Regions from separate parts of the Pseudomonas sp. S2_E01 genome, predicted to be linked through region 1. Evidence: riboswitches for the same ligand, from Rfam matches in the RefSeq annotation. Region 1 holds a riboswitch; each other region holds the start of a gene.
The links. Region 1 has a riboswitch for cobalamin ahead of cobW (cobalamin biosynthesis protein CobW). Riboswitches for the same ligand answer to the same signal wherever they lie in the genome.
Positions count from the first base shown of each region.

Region 2: another riboswitch for cobalamin. It lies ahead of AB4O36_RS12495 (ABC transporter substrate-binding protein); the one in region 1 lies ahead of cobW (cobalamin biosynthesis protein CobW).
Region 3: another riboswitch for cobalamin. It lies ahead of cobO (cob(I)yrinic acid a,c-diamide adenosyltransferase); the one in region 1 lies ahead of cobW (cobalamin biosynthesis protein CobW).

Region 1 covers NZ_CP162762.1:2,348,623-2,351,892, reverse strand. The annotation lists gene cobN (cobaltochelatase subunit CobN) at 1-1,012, opposite strand, end outside; gene cobW (cobalamin biosynthesis protein CobW) at 1,016-2,077, opposite strand; cobalamin riboswitch at 2,177-2,389, opposite strand; cobalamin riboswitch at 2,554-2,780, shown strand; gene AB4O36_RS10780 (CbtB domain-containing protein) at 2,899-3,093, shown strand; gene AB4O36_RS10775 (CbtA family protein) at 3,105-3,270, shown strand, end outside.
Region 2 covers NZ_CP162762.1:2,755,161-2,758,430, forward strand. The annotation lists gene AB4O36_RS12480 (hypothetical protein) at 90-416, shown strand; gene AB4O36_RS12485 (cupin domain-containing protein) at 429-926, opposite strand; gene tspO (tryptophan-rich sensory protein TspO) at 1,049-1,492, opposite strand; cobalamin riboswitch at 1,605-1,799, shown strand; gene AB4O36_RS12495 (ABC transporter substrate-binding protein) at 1,929-2,942, shown strand; gene AB4O36_RS12500 (FecCD family ABC transporter permease) at 2,951-3,270, shown strand, end outside.
Region 3 covers NZ_CP162762.1:3,942,078-3,945,347, forward strand. The annotation lists gene AB4O36_RS18265 (cobyrinate a,c-diamide synthase) at 1-900, opposite strand, end outside; gene cobO (cob(I)yrinic acid a,c-diamide adenosyltransferase) at 897-1,508, opposite strand; cobalamin riboswitch at 1,592-1,806, opposite strand; gene AB4O36_RS18275 (hypothetical protein) at 1,961-2,545, shown strand; gene AB4O36_RS18280 (PQQ-dependent sugar dehydrogenase) at 2,614-3,270, shown strand, end outside.

The sequences.
Region 1 (3,270 bases):
GCCAGGCCAGGTCCTTGAAACTGATCGGGCGGCTGATGATGCGTCCATCCAGCTCCGGCAGCGCAATGTGCATCGCCAGGTCACGCGGGCCCAGCCCTTGCTCGCTGTCACGCCAGCCGGGCTCGTTGTCCTGGGCACAGATGGCCTGGATCACCGGGATATTGCGACGAAACGGACGCAGGTGGGGCGCTTCCGGGCTGGATTGAGCAAAGCCGGTGGTGTTGAGGATCACCGCCGCGTCAACCTGGTCCAGCCAGTCCTCGACCACCGTCAGGCAACCGGGCTCTTTCAGGCTGGCCACCGCAACCGGCAAGGGATTGAGCCCCGCCGCTTGCAAGCGCTGGCAGAACACATCGATGAAGCCCGTGTTCGCCGCCTGCAAGTGCGAGCGGTAAAACAGCACTGCCGCCACTGGCTTCCCGGCCTCCCAGTCGGCTTGCCAGTCGCTGAGCACAGCCGGGCTTTTGCTCGGGTGATAGATCGCGGTGCGCGGCAGGGCTTGGGGTTCACTCCAGGTGTAATCGCGACCGAGCCAGCGACTCGCCAAACAGCGGAACAGGTCCAGGGCGTTGGCCATGCCGCCCTGGCGCAGGTAGTGCCAGAGCCGGTCACGCTCTTCGACCGCTACCGTGCTCAGGTCGCTGAGTTCGGGGTCCGGGCGGTCGTCGCCGGGCACCAGAATCAATTGCACGCCGCGCCGGGACAGCTCGATCAGTTGCTCGACGCCATAGCGCCAATAGGCGATGCCGCCGTGCAGTGAAATCAGGATCACCTTGGCATGGCGCAACACTTCATCGACGTACAAATCCACCGAGGCGTGATTCTGCACCTGCATCGGATTGGCCAGGCGCACGCTCGGGTAATCGTCGGGTAACTGTTGCGCAGCCTCGGCGAGCAAGGCGAGGCTGGAGTCGCCACTGCACAGGATCACCAGCTCGGCGGGGGTTTGTCCAAGGTCGGCAATGTTGTCATCCGACACGAAACCGCCGGGCTGGGTCCTGAGCAGGTGCATGGGTTACACGCTGAGCGCGGCGCGCAGTTGCGCTTCGAGTTGCACGGCGTCCAGCGCCTGGCCGATCAGCACCAGGCGTGTGGTGCGCGCTTCATCGGCGCCCCACTGGCGGTCGAAGTGCTTGTCGAAACGTGTGCCCACACCTTGGATCAGCAGGCGCATGGGCTTGTTGGGGATGGCCGCAAAGCCCTTGACGCGCAGGATGTCGTGCTTGATCACCAACTGGGTCAGCGCATCCAGCAACAGGCTCTCGTCGGCCTGGGGCAATTCGATGGAGATGGAGTCGAACGCGTCGTGATCGTGATCGTCCTCGCCTTCGTGGTGGTGATCGTGGTGACTGTGACGGCTGTCGATGTGTTCTTCGGAACCGGCACCCAGGCCGATCAGCACATCGAGCGGCAAGCGACCGCTGCTGGCTTCGATGATCTTGACCGCCGGCGGCAATTCTTCGGCGACTTCCAGGCGCACGCGGGCCAGGTCTTCAGGGTTGATCAGATCGGCCTTGTTGAGAATCACCAGGTCGGCGCTGGCCATTTGGTCGGCGAACAGCTCGTGCAGGGGCGACTCGTGGTCCAGGTTCGGGTCGAGTTTACGCTGGGCGTCGACCTGATCCGGGAACGCGGCGAAAGTGCCGGCAGCGACGGCCGGGCTGTCGACCACGGTGATCACCGCGTCGACTGTGCAGGCGCTGCGGATTTCCGGCCACTGAAAGGCTTGCACCAATGGCTTGGGCAGTGCCAGGCCAGAGGTTTCGATGAGGATGTGGTCGAGATCGCCCCGGCGCGCCACCAGTTCGCGCATCACCGGGAAGAACTCCTCCTGCACGGTGCAGCACAGGCAGCCGTTGGCCAGTTCGAAGACACGACCGACGGCTTCTTCCTCGGTGCAGCCGATGGAGCACTGCTTGAGGATTTCGCCATCGATGCCCAGCTCGCCGAACTCGTTGACGATTACGGCGATACGACGGCCCTGGGCGTTGTCGAGCATGTGGCGCAGCAAGGTGGTCTTGCCCGAGCCGAGAAAGCCGGTGACGATGGTGACGGGGAGTTTGGCCAGTGTTTTCATCGGATGCCCTTTGGCAAGGTGGCGGGCATACGGGACGACAAGCGCTGCAACAGCGGTGCGCGCAAGAGTTTCGCCACCGGATCACCCCGCCCGGTTGTAGTGAGAATCTGGATCGAGGCAGGTCTCCTGGCTGACAGTGTGCCGGGCGGTTGGCCCGGCATTCGCTGCGCCTTCCCGCGAACCCATTGTGCAGGGCTTGCAGTGGCGTGGCAGCGAACATCACCGTTCACAGTTGCGGGGGCAGCCGCGGCATTGACCGCGTTCCCTTCTTAGCTTCGACAATGGCGAAGAACCTCGAAGCGACAAGGCTACGCATGGTCTGTGGGCGGGTCAAATTCTTGTGGCGGCAATCGGGACGCCATCGCGGGCAAGCCCGCTCCCACAATGGGCCGGTGTCCGCAGTCCCCTGTGGGAGCGGGCTTGCTCGCGATGGGCGCGACCCGGTCTCGATTGACGGCAAAGCCGCCCCATGCTCTCCTACACGCCTTGTTACGGGTGCCCTTCACAGGGTGAAACGGGAAACCGGTGAATCATGTGCTTTACTCAAGCCCATGTCAGTCCGGTGCTGCCCCCGCAACGGTAAGCGAGCGAAGAATCAGATCCACTGTGCCGATCATCGGCATGGGAAGGCGATTCTTGCAGGTTTCGGCAGATGCCCAAGCCCCTCGCGAGCCCGGAGACCGGCCCGCAACACACAGTGACGATACGATCACGAAAACAACAAACCCGCGGTGGGCGGGCGCTGTTTGAACCTCTGCGTGCACGCTACGCAGGGTGTCTGCATGCGCTCTCGTCACCCTGACAGAACAGAGGGAAGCGCCATGTCGATCATCAGCAGCACCAGCCACGCACCGGCCAGCAGCCACACAACCACCCTGACCCAACGCCTGACCGTCGCCGTCTGCGCATCAATCCTGGGCGCGTGCCTGGTCTACGTCGCCGGTTTCTCGCACATCGAAGCGGTCCACAACGCCGCCCACGATACCCGCCACAGCGCCGCGTTCCCTTGCCATTGAGACCTGACGACATGATCAAGCGTATCGCGCAAACCGCAGGTTTTTCCGGACTGCTGGCCGCCCTTCTGCTCACGCTGCTGCAAAGTTTCTGGGTTTCGCCGCTGATTTTGCAGGCCGAAACCTACGAGAAATCCGAGCCTGCCGCCGTTGAAGTGCATGAACATGCTGCCGGCACGG
Region 2 (3,270 bases), 410 kb from region 1:
ATCATTTTGTCATGATATCAGTTTGGCATTGCGCCAATTTTCGAGTATTTTGCCTTCCATTGTCCGATGTAGAGCTATGGAAAGCAGCAATGACCGCACAACCTTCAGCCGTAATCAAACAAGCGACTTACCTGGGCTACGAAATCCTCGTCGAAACGTTTGGCCCCATCAAAGTGGAACCCCGCGAGGCCCAAAGCCTGCAGAGCCATCACACCACGACCGTTTCGGTCTGGTACGACGGCCAGGAAATCCGGGAGGCGCGCGAGACGCCGGCGCTGAGGTTCGTGACCCGTGAGGATGCTGCAGAGCTGGGTTTGGAAATCGGCCAGATGATCGTCGATCAACGTCGCGAGTCCACCCCATCCAGCGTGACGGCCTTTAAACTGCCGCGTCTGCGGTTTTCGTTGCTCAGCTGACACACCAATGGGCTACTTGTCGTGACGCGGGTCATCCGCGTCATTGATGTACTTGAGCCCCAGAGGCCCGATCCCATACACCTGCGACACATACTCACCGGACTTCGCCCAGTGGAAGTGCGGCGTGTTCGCCGGCAGCACGACCACACTGCCCGGCCCGTAGGCCACAAGTTTGTCGGCGTCGAAGGTGCTGCCCTGGCCGATATAGAACACGCCGGAAATGACGGTATAGATGCGATCTTCCGAGTGGGTATGCGGCATCAGTTTCAAGCCGTTCGGTACTTTGACCCTGACCACATAAGGCCCCGACTGACTCGGGTTGCCAACGATCACCGCCAGTTTGGCGCCGTCGGGGAACGCGGGAAAACCCTGCCATTGCACATCTTCGCTGCGCATTGACGAAAATTGCTTGTTGTCCAGCGCCTCGGCGTTCGCGGGAGCGCAGAGGGTGGTGGTCGTCGCGGCGAGAAGCAAGGCGTGGAGAGCGTGGCGTAAGCCAATGGTTTTCATGTGTGCGTTCCCTCAAAGCTGTCGCGGCGCACCGCCTGCGAACTGGAACGCGATGATAATTTTTGCCCGGGACGCGGATAAATCACGTCCCGGGCACTTCTGTTCTTACACCGCGTAACAAACTATCGAGGGTTGTTACGCAGAATGGAGAAGTTCAGCGCAGCGGCGACACAGAGCCAGGCGAGGTAGGGAAACAGGATCAAACCGGTAATCAGGTCCAGGCGCAGGGCCATGACGACCATGGCCGCGACCACCAGCCACAACACCACCAGAATCACCATCCCCGCCAACACGTGATGCGCGCCGAAGAATACCGGCGTCCACAAGGTGTTGAGCGCGATTTGCGCGGCCCAGAGTGCCAACACGATCTGGCTGCCGGGGATCAGGCTCAAGCGGTAGCCGGCCCAGGCGAGCAGAAGGTAGATGATCGTCCAGGCAACCGGGAACAACCAGTTGGGCGGCGTGAAGCCTGGCTTGACCAGCGACTGGTACCACTCGCCCGGCTTGAACAGCACACCGGTGCTGGCGGCCGCCGCGCAGGCCAGGAGGAAGATGAAGAAGGTCATGGTCATGATCGGTCCCTGTGTCGGTGTATTTGGAACTTGGACGGGTGCTGACCCGTTAAAAGTTCACGGCGTACAAGGTGAAAAAAACCACGCTCCCCCTCGGCGGCCTGATCGACTACCATACGCCGCCGGTTCCCGAACGGGACTAATAGGGAATTCGAAACGCCGCAACGGGCGTCAATCGAAACTGCCCCCGCAACTGTAGGTGCTGAGCCTGCTCCTCGATAGTCACTGGACCTGATCCGGGAAGGCTGGAGCGTGGCGACGACGCATCAGTCAGGAGACCTGCCGGCCAGACAAATCACTAACCGGCGGGGTGTCCGGGGAGGACATCCGTGCCGAGCGGCCTTGCCCTGCTTTTACAGCAGCGTTCGATGGTGTGTTTCCAGACCCGTACCGCGCCCGTTTCAAGTACGGTTCAAATGGAGATTGCCCCATGCTGTTGCCCCGCCTTACTGCGCTGTTCACCAGCCTTGGCCTGTGCGCCTTCGCACAAGCCGCCCCGACGCAGTACCCGCTGACCATCGACAACTGCGGCACTCCCCTCACCTTTGCTCACGCGCCAACCCGCACCGTGACGATTGGCCAGGCCGGCACCGAGATGCTGTATGCCTTGGGCCTGGGCAACAAGGTGGCCGCCACTTCGCTGTGGTTCAACGATGTGCTGCCGGCTTACAAGACGCAAAACGACAAGGTCGAACGCCTGGCGAACAACGAGCCGAGTTTTGAAGCCGTGATCGGCAAGCGTCCGGAACTGGTGACCGTGGAGTTCGAATGGATGGTCGGGCCACAAGGCGCGGTCGGCACCCGTGAACAGTTTCATGAACTGAAGATCGCGACCTACCTGCTCCCGTCCGACTGCGAGGGCAAGGACAATCGGGTAGGCGCCGACGGCACGCGCCTGGAGCCGTTTCGCATTGACACCATTTACAAGAGCATCGAGCAACTGGCACAGATTTTCGACGTGCAGGACCGTGGCGAGCAGTGGGTCACCGAGCTTAAAGCCAAGCTGGCCGCCTCCGTGGCGAAGGTCCAGCAAAAAGGTGTCAAACAGGCCAGTGCCCTGGTGTGGTTTTCCAGCACCGACATGAACGTCGATCCGTTTGTGGCCGGGCACAAGGGCATTCCGGACTTCATGCTCAGCACCCTGGGCGTGCGTAACGTGGTGGACTCCGATGAAGAATGGCCAACCGCGGGCTGGGAAACCATCGCCAAGGCCAACCCGACTTTCCTGGTGATCGCACGCATGGACCGTCGCCGCTTCCCGGCGGATGACCATGAGAAAAAACTGGCCTTCCTGCGCAGCGATCCGGTCACCCGCAACATGGACGCGGTGAAACACAACCGCATCATCATCGTCGACGCCATGGCCCTGCAGGCCAGCGCTCGGATGTTCGACGGCCTCGAGCAACTGGCCACGGCCATCGACGGTTACGATCTACCGAAATGACTGCAACCTTGATACGTACACTGCTTGCGCTGGGGATGCTGTCGCTGGCGGTGCTGGCGGGTGTTGCCATTGGTGAAACGCCCATCGACCCGCTCGTGGTGCTCCAGGTGCTGGCCAATAAACTGTGGGGCGCGGGTTATGCGCTGAACCCCATCGATGAAGGCATCGTCTGGAACTACCGCCTGACCCGCGCGCTGGTGGCCGCCGCTTGCGGCGCCGGGCTGGCGACGTGCGGAGTCATCTTGCAATCCTTGTTGCGCAATCCGTTGGCGGAACCTTATCTGCTGGGCATCAGCGCGGGTGCTTCGACGGGTGCCGTCCTGGTAGC
Region 3 (3,270 bases), 1.6 Mb from region 1:
CTGCGCCAGCGCCACGTGGTGCAGTTCCGGGTAACCGCCGGGCAAGTAGAGGCTGTCGGCGGGCGGCAGTTGCGTGTCGCGAATCGGCGAGAAGAATGCCAACTCGGCGCCCATCGCCCGCAGCAGGTCCAGGCTGGCGCCATAGGTGAACGCAAAGGCTTCATCACGCGCCACGGCAATGCGCACGCCGGCCAGCCAAGGCTCGACCGCGATCACTTCAGGGGCCGCAAACGCCACGGCGGGCGGCAGCGCGACTTCGCAACTGCTGGCCAGGGCATCGGCAGCAGCATCGAGACGCAGATCCAGATCGTTCAATTCACTGGCCTGAACCAGGCCCAGGTGTCGGCTCGGCAGCTCGATTCCGGTTTCCCGGGACAGCGCGCCGTACCAGCGCAAACCTTCGGTCAGGCTGCCTTCGAGCAATTGCGCATGGCGCAGGGTGCCGACCCGGTTGGCCAGCACACCGGCAAACGGCAGGTCCGGTTGATAGCGGGCCAGGCCCAGTGCCAGGGCGCCAAAGGTCTGCGCCATGGCCGTGCCGTCAATCACCGCGAGTACAGGCACACCGAAGTGACGCGCCAGGTCGGCGCTGGACGGGGTACCGTCGAACAGGCCCATGACCCCTTCAATGAGAATCAGGTCAGCCTCGGCGGCGGCTTCCCACAACAGTCGCCGGCTTTCCTGCTCGCCGACCATCCACATGTCCAATTGATACACCGGCGCACCGCTGGCGCGCTCGAGGATCATCGGGTCGAGAAAGTCCGGGCCACACTTGAAGACGCGCACCTTGCGCCCCTGGTTGCGATGCAACCTCGCCAGGGCGGCGGTGACGGTGGTCTTGCCCTGACCGGAGGCCGGCGCGGCAATCAATACCGCCGGGCAATGACGTGGCTCACTCACAGTTCAACGCCCTTCTGCGCCTTGATACCGGCCTGGAAGGCGTGCTTGATCATGCCCATTTCGGTAACGGTGTCGGCCAACTCGATCATCTCGGGTTTGGCGCCGCGGCCGGTCACCACCACGTGCTGCATCGGCGGACGCGCTTGCAGGTCGCTGAGGACCTGATCGAGGTCGAGGTAGCCGTGCTTGAGAGCGATGTTCAACTCATCCAGCACCACCAGACCAATCGACGGATCGCGCAGCAACTCGCGGGACACCGCCCAGGCCGCTTCGGCGGCAGCGATGTCACGCTGGCGGTCCTGGGTTTCCCAAGTAAAGCCTTCGCCCATCACGTGGAAACGCACCTGCTCCGGGAAGCGGCGGAAAAACAATTCTTCACCGGTACTGTTGCGACCCTTGATGAACTGCACCACGCCGCACTGCATGCCATGGCCCATGGAACGGGCGAGCATGCCAAACGCCGAGCTGCTTTTGCCTTTCCCATTGCCGGTGAGCACCAGCAGCAGGCCGCATTCGTTTGGCGAGTTGGCGATGCGTTCGTCGATCACAGCTTTTTTACGCAACATGCGCGCCAAATGGCGTTCGTCACGATCTGGGGTATCGGTCATGGGGGAGCTCTCCGTTGAGGCGGGATAACGGCGGGCAGGCACAAGAAACAGATGGCAAGAAGCCCGACATCGCCCACCGTGATGTCGCTGGATTGAATCAGGCCGGTCTCCGGGCTCATGAGCGGCATCACGCCGGACTGCGCGCCTTCCCATGTCGCGATCGACACAGTGGCTCAAGGCGCAGCTTTCACTCATTTACCGTTGCGGGGGCAGCGCCGGGATCGTGCACGCACTCACCGGCTTCCCTGTTTCACTCTGCCGACCTGGGTCACAGAGCACCTGAAACAAGCCGCGAAGGTTAGAGGGTTGGGGGTGGAGCGTCAATTAAAGCCGGGAGGCTGGCGGATGAATAACTGCCGTCGATCAATAAAATGACGCCAATCTTGTGCCAGACTCCCAGCAGTGATATCAAAGAGCCACAACCCCACATCACAAGAACAAGGGTGAGCACCATGCAAGGCATGATTATCAGCAATCCGCGACTGGAATTCCTGCGCCCGCTGCTGGAACGCTGGTTTGACTGTATAGACCGCTACAACGCCGTACGGGGCGATAACGACACGCCTTACTGGTACGACGAAAAAGCCAATCTGGGTTTGCTCGCGGCCGCCGCCTGGATGGCCGAAATGGTCACCCTGCAAGACACCCAGACCCGCAAGCAGCTCGAGGAAGGCGAACGCAACGCCCGCGCCAATCTGTTCATCGCCTCCAGCGAAACGCGCGCGTATCTTCAGGCCACCCAACGCTGGCCACGCGTCAACAGCCTCAACCTGACCCAGGCGTTGGCGGAAATCACCAGCGATGCCAAACGCATCAGCTACAGCAGCGACCTGAAACTGGGCTGCCTGTTCGTGGCCCCGCAAAAAGCCCAGCACGGCGCAACGCCGGAAGAGCTGCAGGACATGGTCGATGACCTGCAAAAAGAACATTCCTGCGCGGTCGCCTGGTACTTCCCCTACGCCTACCGCAAATTACGCAACGAAGCGGGCAACTATCATCCGGGCATCGCGGTGTTGTTCAAGGAAGCTCACGGCTGACCGGTTGAACCATCTCGGGCTTGCGCTTCTCTACTGATCAGGTCACTGCATTCTTAGGGAAGTTCAGCATGCGCAAGCCCCAGCTCGCTCTCGTCATCACCATGGCCGCCGGGCTCGCTGCCTGCGGTGAAACTTCCACCCTGCAGGTCTCCGACGGCACCGGCCCATCCCCGCAACTGCCAGAACCGAACAAGACACTGTTCCCGACAATGAACATCGCCCCGGCCATCGGCTGGCCGGTCGGCGCCAAACCGACGGCAGCAGCGGGCACTCAGGTGGCTGCGTTTGCCGAAGGCCTCGATCACCCACGCTGGCTCTACGTACTGCCCAACGGCGACGTGCTGGTGGCCGAAACCAATGCGCCGCCCAAACCCGATGACGATAAAGGCATCAAGGGCTGGATCACCAAGAAAGTCATGAGCCGTGCCGGGGCTGCCGTACCCAGCCCCAACCGCATCACGTTGCTGCGCGACAAAGACCACGATGGCATCGCCGAAATCCGTACCGTGTTCCTGGAAAACCTCAACTCGCCCTTCGGCATGACACTGGTGGGTAATGACCTGTACGTCGCCGACACCGACAGACTGCTGCGTTTCAATTACCAGCAAGGCGACACCACGATCAAATCCCAACCCATGAAGGTGATTGACCTGCCGGGTGGCACGCTGAATCACCATTGGACAAAAAACGTCCTCGCAAGCAAGGACGGCAGCAAGCTGTACGTC